2 regions of the Lysinibacillus irui genome follow, and region 2 is predicted to be linked to the other one. Evidence: riboswitches for the same ligand, from Rfam matches in the RefSeq annotation. Region 2 holds a riboswitch; the other holds the start of a gene.

Region 1 (5,639 bases), 1.9 Mb from region 2:
CCCCACAGCGTTTTTATATAATGAGGATTAGACGGATCATCTTCAATTTTTTCGCGAAGTCTTCTTATATGTACATTAATAATATTTTCATCACCGTAGTAAGTATCTTTCCATATTGTCTGATAAATTTGCTCCTTAGTAAAAACTCGCTGGCGATTTGTTACAAGCAATTTTAAAATGGCAAATTCCTTAGATGTTAGTTTCACTTCTTGCCCATCTTTATCTACAGAAAAGTTAATCATATTTATCGTTAAATTATCGATCACTACTACATCTTGTTTGTTATCCACTTGACTAGAATATTTGGTTGCTCGTCTAATAACGGCTTTTACGCGAGCAGAAAACTCTAGCATAGAAAATGGTTTAGCAATATAATCATCTGCACCTAAGCCTAACCCTAAAGCTTTATCTACATCACTATCCTTTGCTGACATAATGATGATAGGAAGCGCTGCTTGTTCTCGAATTATTTTTAGTACTTCTAATCCATTAAGTTTAGGAATCATAATATCTAAGATAACTAAATCAAATGAATGGTTTAAACAATACTGTAATGCCTCTTCTCCATTCTTTGCAGTTGTAACACCGAAGCCTTCCAATAGTAAAAAGTTTTCTACCATTTCACGAATAGCCTCATCATCTTCAACTAGTAAAATATGTTTTTGCATTTTCATGCACCTCTTCCTAACTAAAAAGCCATTAGTATGACTTTCCACATCTATAGTATATTACCATATATATGATATAGATTAAGAAATAAATTTAACGCCCAAATATAAAAAAGCCGTCCTATCAACCGTCATACAACGGTATACAGAACAGCTTTTCTATTTAATCCTCCACTTTTAAATCACACTCATTAAGTGGAAGCATTTTTGTTTTATGTTTAATTTTATAGCCTAACCATAATAGTAAGAAAAATGGAATTCCAATATAAGAAACTAGAATACCGTACCAATCGATTTTGTCTCCTGTAAAGGCTGTGTAATTTTGTCCAATGACCACAATCATACAAACTGTAAAGGCGAATAGTGGTCCGAATGGATACAATTTTGCTTTATAAGGTAATAGCTTTGGATCTAAGCCCTGTGCGTCGAATGCACGACGGAAACGATAATGACTAAATGCAATGCCAAGCCATGCAATAAAGCCAGACATTCCAGAGGCATTTAATAGCCAGATATACACCACACCGTCACCGAAAAATGACGCTAAAAATGCTAAACAGCCTACAGCTAATGTTGCTAGTAGCGCGTAAATTGGAATACCACGGCGACTAAGCTTTGTAAAGATTTTAGGCGCATGACCATCCACCGCTAATTGCCATAACATACGAGATGATGCATAAAGCCCTGAGTTACCTGCTGATAGCATAGCCGTTAAAATAATAGCGTTCATTAACGACGCAGCAAAGGCGATACCTAAGCGATCAAACACTAATGTAAATGGTGATACTGCAATATCTTCTGATAATAGGCGCTCATCTGTGAAAGGAATCAGCATTCCTATTGCACCAATTGCTAAAATATAGAATAAAAGAATACGCCAGAATACGGATTTTACAGCTTTCGGAATATTTTTACCTGGATCATCAGTTTCACCAGCTGTTATACCTAGAAGCTCTGTTCCTTGGAATGAAAACCCTGCAGCCAGGAAAATACCAAAGGTAGCAAGGAAGCCCCCATGGAATGGCCCATCACTAATAAAGAAATTTGTGAAGCCTACAGGTGCCTGACCACCTAAAATACCAAAAATCATTAATAAACTAATAATAATAAAAACAATGACCGTTGCTACTTTAATCATAGCAAACCAATATTCACTTTCACCATAGCTCTTTACAGAAAGTAAATTAAACGTTAGCACAACAGCAATAAATAATACTGTCCAAAGTGCTGATGAGCTATCTGGGAACCAATATTTCATTATTAAAGACACTGCTGCAATTTCTGCTGCAATCGTAATTGCCCAGTTATACCAATAGTTCCAACCTAAAGCGAAGCCTAGTGCTGGATCTACGAATTTTGTTGCATACGTACTAAATGAACCTGATGATGGCATATAAGCAGCCATCTCTCCTAAGCTCGTCATTAGGAAGTACACCATAACACCAATTAAGGCATAGGCAAGCAATGCGCCTCCTGGCCCTGCTTGTGCAATGGCACCACCACTAGCTAAAAATAGCCCCGTACCAATTGTACCGCCTAAAGAAATCATTGTAATATGACGGCTTTTTAATTCTTTTTTCAGCTTTGGTTCGTTATGACCGAGCTGATTTACTTTTATTTCACTCACGATATAGCTTCCTTCCTATTTATGAGGCAAAAAAATGCCATCACATGAACAATGTGATGGCTAAGTTAATCCTCAGTTTTTCCTAAATGATAGCTCAACACGTTGTACAAACGTGACAGTTCTGTTCCTTTCGGAGACAGCCCCAGCATGAGGTTTTCAAGTCCCCTCACACTTCGGCAATATTTCCTTTCAGCTAATCTCATCAATGCTTGTCATTTCAATTAGCATACTTATAAATATCGCGACCTCTACCTCAATACAAACATGAGGCATATAATTATTAAATTTATGATGATTATTATACTAACATAAGACCATAGACATTTCAACAACACGGAAAATGTTCTGTATTTTATGAATCTTCTACTATTTTTAATAGTGTGATAAAGTGTTATAGTAGTTCAATTAGAATGGTTAATAACAGGGGGGAGTTATTTTGACTACAAATGATCATTCCGCTAGTTATCCAAGTAAAAAAATTAGCTGGAAAGGAACAACATTACTTTTAGTCTTTGGGGTTATTTTTATTGCCTCTACATTACGAATGCCATTAACTGTTGTTGGTCCAATCATATCCTTTATCCGTGATGATCTTGGTATCTCTAATGTATTAGCAGGCTTTCTAACAACTATTCCATTGCTTGCTTTTGCCATCATATCGCCTTTTGCACCTATCGTAGCACGTAAACTAGGGCTTGAGCTTACTTTATTTTTATCCACTATTCTATTGGCCTTAGGGATAGTTCTACGCTCACTTGGAACAACAGGATTACTTATATTTGGTACTATGCTAATTGGCGTAGCAATATCTTTTGGAAATGTACTCATTCCAGGATTACTAAAATTGAAATTTCCATACCATGTAGGCTTACTGATGGCCTTCTTCACCATGTCCATGAATTTAACTGCTGGCCTTGGCGCAGGTATTAGCTATCCAATAGCTAATTCATCATTAGGCTGGCAAGGGGCTTTGGCCATTGCTCTTGTACTTGTTGTCGTTACGATTTTAATTTGGATACCTCAATTAAAATCAAATAAACCTGAACCAACTACCTCATCTAAAAAGTCAGGTCCACCACTATGGAAATCACCTGTTACGTGGGCCGTCACAGGCGCAATGGGTTTACAGTCTTTATTATTCTACACGACTGCAGCTTGGATTCCAGAAATCTATATTGCCCAAGGATTAGCTCCTGATAAGGCTGGCTGGATGTTTTCTATTATGCAATTCTCTCAAGTTCCAATGGCATTAGCTGTGCCTATTATTGCTAGTAAAATGACTTCACAGCGACCTCTTGTACTGATGTTTACGTCGTTCTATTTAGTAGGCTTTGTTGGTGTTGTAATGGAATGGACAAGCCTTGGAGTACTTTGGATGGTCCTTCTAGGATTAGCAGGTGGTTCTTCATTCGCATTAGCCATGATGTTTTTCACCCTTCGCACCCGTACTGCCTTTGAAGCAGCAGATTTATCAGGCTTTGCACAATCTTTAGGGTATTTATTTGCCGCAATTGGTCCTATTCTTTTTGGCTACTTGCATGATTTATTCGGTGGCTGGGATATTGCTGGCTGGCTTTTTGTAGTTGTGGCAATGGTACTTTTCTTCTGCTCAATGAGAGCTTCTAAAGATGAATATGTCCATTAAATTGGAGCAGATGGGAAATGGCATATGTTTCTCATCTGCTTTTTTATCAACCTATTTATTCAGCTGCTCTAATAACCTTAGCAGTTCCGCAAGACGGTCTGCTGCTTCGTTATTGTGCACTGTAATAGCCGTTAAACTAGGGATAGCCTCTTGTAAGAGTAGATAGCTGAAATAATAATAGCTTAAAAATGCTGTCTGCTCATAGCCCGTCGGCGTTTCTCTTTCCCACTCTTGATCGTCATCCTCTTCATTTTCTGTCCATAAGTAGTTTCTATCTAGCAGCTTCTGCATGGGTTGAACAGTTTGTGTTGGCTCTAAATAATCCACAGTAATCGCCTGAGCAACGGCTAAATAAAGTTCAATTTCTTGTAAGGAGACATCCTCCTTATCTTGACTACCCAGCTTTTTTAAAAGGATTAACAAAACCCATGGTGTCACCTGCCAAAGTGTACCTTGATGTTCAATTAACTCAGCTAGTTGTCGGTAATTTTCCTCTTCAATCAGCTGCGGAATGGCTGCACCTCTTCCATAAGGTGTGGTCAATTGTTGCCACGGGATATCTGGAATTTGCTGCTCCAACATAGTGGATCACCCTCTTCTTAAAATACAATTAATTGATAAATTTACTGATAGGAAATTGAAGAGTCTTCTATTGTTAATAGCATGGTTTTTGATAAAAATAATTTGGTGTATGATAGACATTTACATAGGGCTTATGGAAAATATGCGTTGTTGCAGGTGAAAGCGGTGGAATTAACCATGTCCAGTTGCCTGTAACTTCCCGTTCAGCCGATAGCTCTGCTTCCTCAAACAATTTAAACTGCTGAGCCGCTGTATGATGATCGACAATGCTTACCCCATCTTCTTTAAAGGAATGGAGAACTGCTATATTAAGCTCCACTAATGCACGATCACGCCAAAGAGAAGCTTGTTTGGTTGTATCAAGATTAAAAATCTCAGCAATAGCTGGTAGCATATTATAGCGGTCATGATCAGCTAAATTACGTGCTCCAATTTCTGTCCCCATATACCAACCATTAAAAGGAGCAGCTTGGTAATCAATGCCTGCCATTCGAAAACGCATACTCGAGATAATGGGTACAGCATACCATTTCATCTCTAATTTTTCTATTTCAGCTTCCTCTGGATGGCGGATTGGCACCTCTAAAATATATTCTGCTGGAATTGTAAACAGCCTTGGAGCTCGCCCATCTACTTGTATAACAAGTGGTAACACATCAAAAGCTGTTCTCTCACTTTTCCAGCCTAGCGTTTCACATACTTGTGTAAACGCAACAGAATGAGAATCACCTATAACACCTAATTCCGTTTCATAGCCCGCATAACGGATAAGTTGGTGATTCCAAATCCGTACTCGATCTGAGGCAAACACGGTTATTGTAGGGCGGATTTTCCCACTATTTGTTGCATAATCGATATGCTCTAGTAATTTTCGAAAAATATCCTCTTCGTCTAAAAGATCTCGTGCGTCTACTACATGCAATGACTGCCAAAACAAGCGTCCAATACATTTGTTACTATTACGCCATGCGACACGTGCTCCAAAAACTAGTTCCTCTGTTGTGGGGTAATATTCACCTTCACTCTTAATCTCTTGCAATCTATTCTCTAACCAAAGATCTGATTTATTTTGTTCTTTCTGATATTGACTTAAGAATTGCTCTATCTCCTGTATACT
Region 2 (5,639 bases):
GCGTGAAAGACGGAGAAGGCTTCGATCACTTACACATTATTCGTGTAGAACAACTTTACCCATTCCCAAAAGAGCAAGTTGCTGGTATTATTGCTAAGTATCCTAATGTGAAAGAAATTGTTTGGGTACAAGAAGAACCTAAAAACCAAGGCTCATGGAATTATGCATTAGAAACATTATATGAACTTTCAGAAGGTAAAAAGCTTCGCTATGTAGGTCGTCCTGCAATGAGCTCAACTTCTGAAGGGGACGCAGATTCTCATAAAGCTGCACAATCGGCATTAATTGAAGAAGCAGTTGCTGAGCCAGTAAAGGTTAAATAATCACATATAAATATTGAAACCGGGCTACTTGCCCTTAAGCGGTAGCCCTTCTATGTGCGTAAGCACGTTAATCAAAGGAGGAAATGAAAGTGGCTGAAATTAAAGTCCCTGAATTAGCAGAATCGATTACAGAAGGTAGTATCGCACAGTGGGTTAAAAAAGTGGGCGATCGCGTTGAAAAAGGTGAATTCATCGTTGAACTTGAAACAGATAAAGTAAACGCTGAAATCATTTCTGAAGAAGCAGGTGTATTAACACAAATTTTAGCTGAAGAAGGCGATACTGTACTAGTTGGTCAAGTTATCGCAGTAGTAGAAGCAGGCGAAGGCGCAGCACCTGCACCAGCAGCGGCTCCAGCTGAAGCAGCTCCAGCTCCAGCAGCACCACAAGCAGCTCCTGCACCAGCGGCAGCAGCTCCAGTAGTAGAAGAAACTTCTGGTGAGCGTGTTATCGCATCTCCAGCAGCACGTCGTCTTGCACGTGAAAAAGGTATTGACCTTGCAGCAGTATCTCCAGTAGATCCACAAGGTCGCGTACGTGTACAAGATGTAGCAGCACACGGAACTGCACCAGCGGCAGCAGTAGCACCTACACCAGTAGTAACTACAGGTGGCCCAGTTGTATTCACACCAGCAGCTAATTCTGATCGTGTAACAATTGAAAAAATGAGCCGTCGTCGTCAAACAATTGCAAAACGTTTATTAGAAGTTAAACAATCAACAGCTATGTTAACAACATTCAACGAAATTGACATGACAAACATCATGGCACTTCGTAAACGTAAACAAGAAGAGTTTGTGAAAGCAAACGACATCAAACTTGGTTTCATGTCATTCTTCACAAAAGCTGTTGTTGCAGCACTGAAAAAATACCCATACGTAAACGCTCAAATCGTTGGCGATGAAATTCATTTAAATAACTTCTTCGATATCGGTATCGCTGTATCAACTGAAGAAGGTTTAGTAGTACCAGTTGTACGTGATGCAAACAGCAAAAACTTCGCTGAAATCGAAAAAGATATTGCTAACTTAGCGACAAAAGCTCGTGATAAAAAATTAGGCTTAAATGATATGGCTGGTGGATCATTCACAATCACAAACGGTGGTGTATTCGGTTCATTAATGTCAACACCAATTATGAACGGTACTCAAGCTGGTATTTTAGGTATGCATTCTATTGTTAACCGTCCAGTTGCTGTAAATGGGGAAGTTCAAATCCGTCCAATGATGTATGTAGCACTTTCTTACGATCACCGTATCATCGATGGAAAAGATTCAGTAGGATTCTTAAAAACAGTTAAAGAATTAATTGAAAACCCAGAAGATTTATTATTAAATTCATAATACCATTAAACCCTGCGAACAATGTTCAGCAGGGTTTTTTTGTATCTTTTGAAAACCCCTTGCTATGCGAGGGGTTCCAAAGGGCTTCTAGCTATGGACAAGAAAAAAACCCCAGCCGTACAATGAAATCAGGTCTGGTCAACCGACTTCGTACGAAAGGGGCTCCAAATGGATAATAAAAGTTTAGCACACACGACATGGAATTGTAAGTATCACATCGTCTTTGCGCCAAAATATAGAAGGCAGATTATTTATGGAAAAATCAAAGCAGATATAGGTAGAATTCTTCGCCAGTTATGTGAAAGAAAAGGAGTAGAAATCATTGAAGCTACAGCTTGTCCTGATCATATTCATATGTTGGTGAGTATTCCACCAAAAATAAGTGTTTCATCGTTTGTAGGTTATTTGAAAGGGAAGATTAGTTTAATGATATTCGATCGGCATGCGAACCTGAAATACAAATATGGAAATAGGAAGTTTTGGTGTCGCGGATATTATGTAGATACAGTAGGTCGAAACAGAAAAATCATACAGGAATATATAAAAAATCAATTGCAAGAGGATATTCTTGAGGATCAAATGACTATGAAAGAATTCATTGATCCATTTACAGGAGAAGAAATACAAGCAAAAAAGCGAAAATAATAAAACCACTTTAGTGGTAGCGTGAAAACGGAGTGCGGTTGGCGGACCTTTCAGTGTGTCTTTAGACATGGGCCAGTACCCCAGCGTTTCACGCGTAGAGCAAACCACCAGTTAGACTGGTGGTTCTGATTGTGCATAATGAAATCTTTCGACCGATTCTATTTTTGAAAGAGTACTAATGTTATATCGTATAGAGGAGCAAAAAAGAAATAAACACAACTTTTCTCACATAGAAAACATACTCTATAATAAAAATATGTTGTAATTTTCAGAAATATTGACGAAAGCTCAATGATTTAAAATGGATAGAGAACGCATAATAACCTAATATTGTCATTAGTCAGAAAAATGTTAAAATCGTCTTGACGAACATATTAGTTTTATAGTAGTATCTAAATATCAATTAAATAAACAAACCTCACGAATGTTACCAGTGAGGTAGAGGCGCGGTATTTATTAGTTCATTGTTGAGTACAAGCAAGCGAAGACGCAATGAAGAAGGAAATATCGCCGAAGTATAAAAGGAGCTCGTACTTTTATGCTGGGTCTGCAGTGAATAAGTGCAGGACTGTCCTAGTAAATTGATTTCCAGGTTTACTAGGTTGTGCTATCTCGGAAATATGGAAATAATAGTGAGGATTTGGGCAACTGTCATAAAAGGTAAGACCTAAGTTCAATAAACTTAGGTCTTTTTTAGTACAGTTGTCTTATTTTTTTACAGAAAAGGGGAGTTTTTCATGAAAAGAAAATGGTTGTTAGTAATGATCTCTATCATGACAGCAATTGTGCTAGCTGCATGTGGCACTAGCGACAAAAAAGACGGCGGTTCAGGTGATGCTGGCGCGGACAAGGAAGAAGGCGGCGGTGAATTCCGCATTGGAATGGAGGCTGGCTACCCACCATTCAACTGGACACAGCAGGACGATGCTAATGGCGCGGTAAAAATTGCTGATAATGCAGAGTATGCAGGCGGCTATGATGTACAAATGGCGAAAAAAATCGCTGAAGGCTTAGGCAAAGAGCTAGTTATCGTAAAAATGGAATGGGACGGCTTAGTACCAGCGCTACAATCAAACAAAATTGATGCAATCATTGCGGGTATGTCACCAACAGAAGAACGTAAGAAAACAATCGACTTTACTGAAAACTACTACACGTCGGATTTCGTAATGGTGATTAAAAAGGGTAGCAAATATGAAGGGGCAAAATCAATTCAAGATTTCTCTGGTGCAAAAATTACATCCCAATTAAATACATCGAACTACACAGTTATTGATCAAATTAAAGGTGTAGACAAACAAACTGCTATGGAAAGCTTCCCGGCAATGCGTGTCGCTTTAGAGGCTGGCAAAATTGATGGTTATGTAGCAGAACGTCCAGAAGGAATTTCCGCTGCAGCAGCGAACGATAAGTTCACATATGTTGCATTTGAAGAAGGCTTTGATACAGATCTTTCTAACACTTCAATTGCTGTAGGTTTACGCAAAGAAGATGCAAATCGTGAAAAAATTAACGAAATATTAAAAGGTATTACAGAGGACGATCGTCAAGCCATTATGGAAGAAGCGATTAAGAATCAACCAGCAGCACAATAATGACAAGGCACGGACTAGTTGCTGGTCCGTGCATGATCATTTCATCATTATCAAAATGAGAACCTCTCTACATAATGATAATGTCCTAGCGTGACAAATCATAGAATGGTAGAAAGAGCTAGGACACGAAAAAGATAAGCAAGCAACATGACATTGTAAGGAGGAACATCATGAGTCTTGAATGGATAATTTCAATTATTGAAAACAACTGGCAAATGTTTTTACGAGGTGCGTATTATACGTTACTGATTTCGATTATTAGTACAATTATTGGTGCATTCATCGGATTTTTCATCGGAATTATGCATACGATTCCAGTTCGTAAAAAAGGAATAAAATTTTATAGCCTGAAGCTTATTAATTTTATCCTAACATGCTATGTTGAATTTTTCCGTGGTACACCAATGATTGTACAGGCTATGGTTGTCTACTACGGATTAGATATCGCGTTTGGAATTGACATGCATTTTATCACAGCAGGTATTTTAGTCGTTTCTCTTAATACAGGGGCATACATGGCAGAGATTGTGCGTGGTGGGATTGTATCGATTGATAATGGTCAATACGAGGCAGCATCAGCGATTGGGATGAATCACTTCCAAATCATGCTTCACGTAGTCCTGCCGCAAGTAGCACGTAACGTTTTACCAGCAACAGGTAACCAACTAATTATGAATATTAAAGATACAGCCGTATTAAATGTCATCGGCGTAACAGAGTTATTCTTCCAAACAAAATCAATTTCAGGTAACAACTTCCGTTATTTTGAATCGTTCTTTGTCGCATGTGTTCTTTATTTCATTATGACATTTACCGCATCTCGCATCCTTCTATATGTTGAAAAACGTTTGGATGGACCGGATGCCTATCAAAAAGAACAAAAAGAAGCAGTATAGGGGGACGCACAAATGGCAGTCATTAAAATCGAACATTTAAGTAAATCATTTGGACGTAACCAAGTGTTAAAAGATGTGAATTTCCAAGTGGAAAAAGGCGAGGTTGTTTGTTTAATTGGTTCCTCTGGTTCTGGTAAGTCTACACTACTTCGTTGCATAAATTTATTAGAAACACCAAGTGGCGGGCAAATAATTTATCAGGGAGAAGACATCCTAGATGAAAAGCACAATATCCAAGAATATCGTACCCATCTAGGAATGGTATTCCAGCAGTTCAATTTATTTAATAATCATAATGTGTTAAGTAATTGCACAGTCGGCCAAATCAAAGTACTTAAGCGCTCGAAGAAAGAAGCGGAAGAAACAGCGCTGAAATATTTGAAGATCGTAGGTATGGATCAATATGTAAACGCTAAGCCACGTCAGCTTTCAGGCGGACAAAAGCAACGTGTAGCAATTGCTCGAGCACTGTCTATGAATCCCGAAGTAATGCTATTTGATGAACCGACATCAGCACTGGACCCAGAAATGGTAGGAGAGGTGCTGAAGGTTATGCGACAATTAGCAGACGCAGGGAATACAATGTTAATTGTGACACATGAAATGGAGTTTGCAAAAGAAGTGGCAGATCGTGTCGTCTTTATGGATAAAGGTGTGATTGTGGAAGAAGGCCCACCATCACAAGTATTAGTCAATCCACAACATGAACGTACGAAAGAGTTTTTAAAACGTACTTTAAAATAAGCACAAAAAAGTGAGTCCATTATTTTGGACTCACTTATTTTCTAGAATTCCATTCTGCATAGAGCACAAAGCAGATTGCGAATGCTACAGCAA

The links. Region 2 has a riboswitch for lysine ahead of OU989_RS10755 (transporter substrate-binding domain-containing protein). Riboswitches for the same ligand answer to the same signal wherever they lie in the genome.
Region 1: another riboswitch for lysine. It lies ahead of OU989_RS01165 (amino acid permease); the one in region 2 lies ahead of OU989_RS10755 (transporter substrate-binding domain-containing protein).

The regions. Positions count from the first base shown of each region.
Region 1 covers NZ_CP113527.1:224,155-229,793, reverse strand. Annotated here, with positions in the region: gene OU989_RS01170 (response regulator transcription factor) at 1-668, opposite strand, end outside; gene OU989_RS01165 (amino acid permease) at 832-2,295, opposite strand; lysine riboswitch at 2,378-2,554, opposite strand; gene OU989_RS01160 (CynX/NimT family MFS transporter) at 2,732-3,940, shown strand; gene OU989_RS01155 (TraB/GumN family protein) at 3,992-4,522, opposite strand; gene OU989_RS01150 (nitric oxide synthase oxygenase) at 4,596-5,639, opposite strand, start outside.
Region 2 covers NZ_CP113527.1:2,141,608-2,147,246, forward strand. Annotated here, with positions in the region: gene OU989_RS10740 (2-oxoglutarate dehydrogenase E1 component) at 1-323, shown strand, start outside; gene odhB (2-oxoglutarate dehydrogenase complex dihydrolipoyllysine-residue succinyltransferase) at 413-1,666, shown strand; gene tnpA (IS200/IS605 family transposase) at 1,835-2,311, shown strand; lysine riboswitch at 2,743-2,929, shown strand; gene OU989_RS10755 (transporter substrate-binding domain-containing protein) at 3,049-3,906, shown strand; gene OU989_RS10760 (amino acid ABC transporter permease) at 4,077-4,802, shown strand; gene OU989_RS10765 (amino acid ABC transporter ATP-binding protein) at 4,815-5,546, shown strand.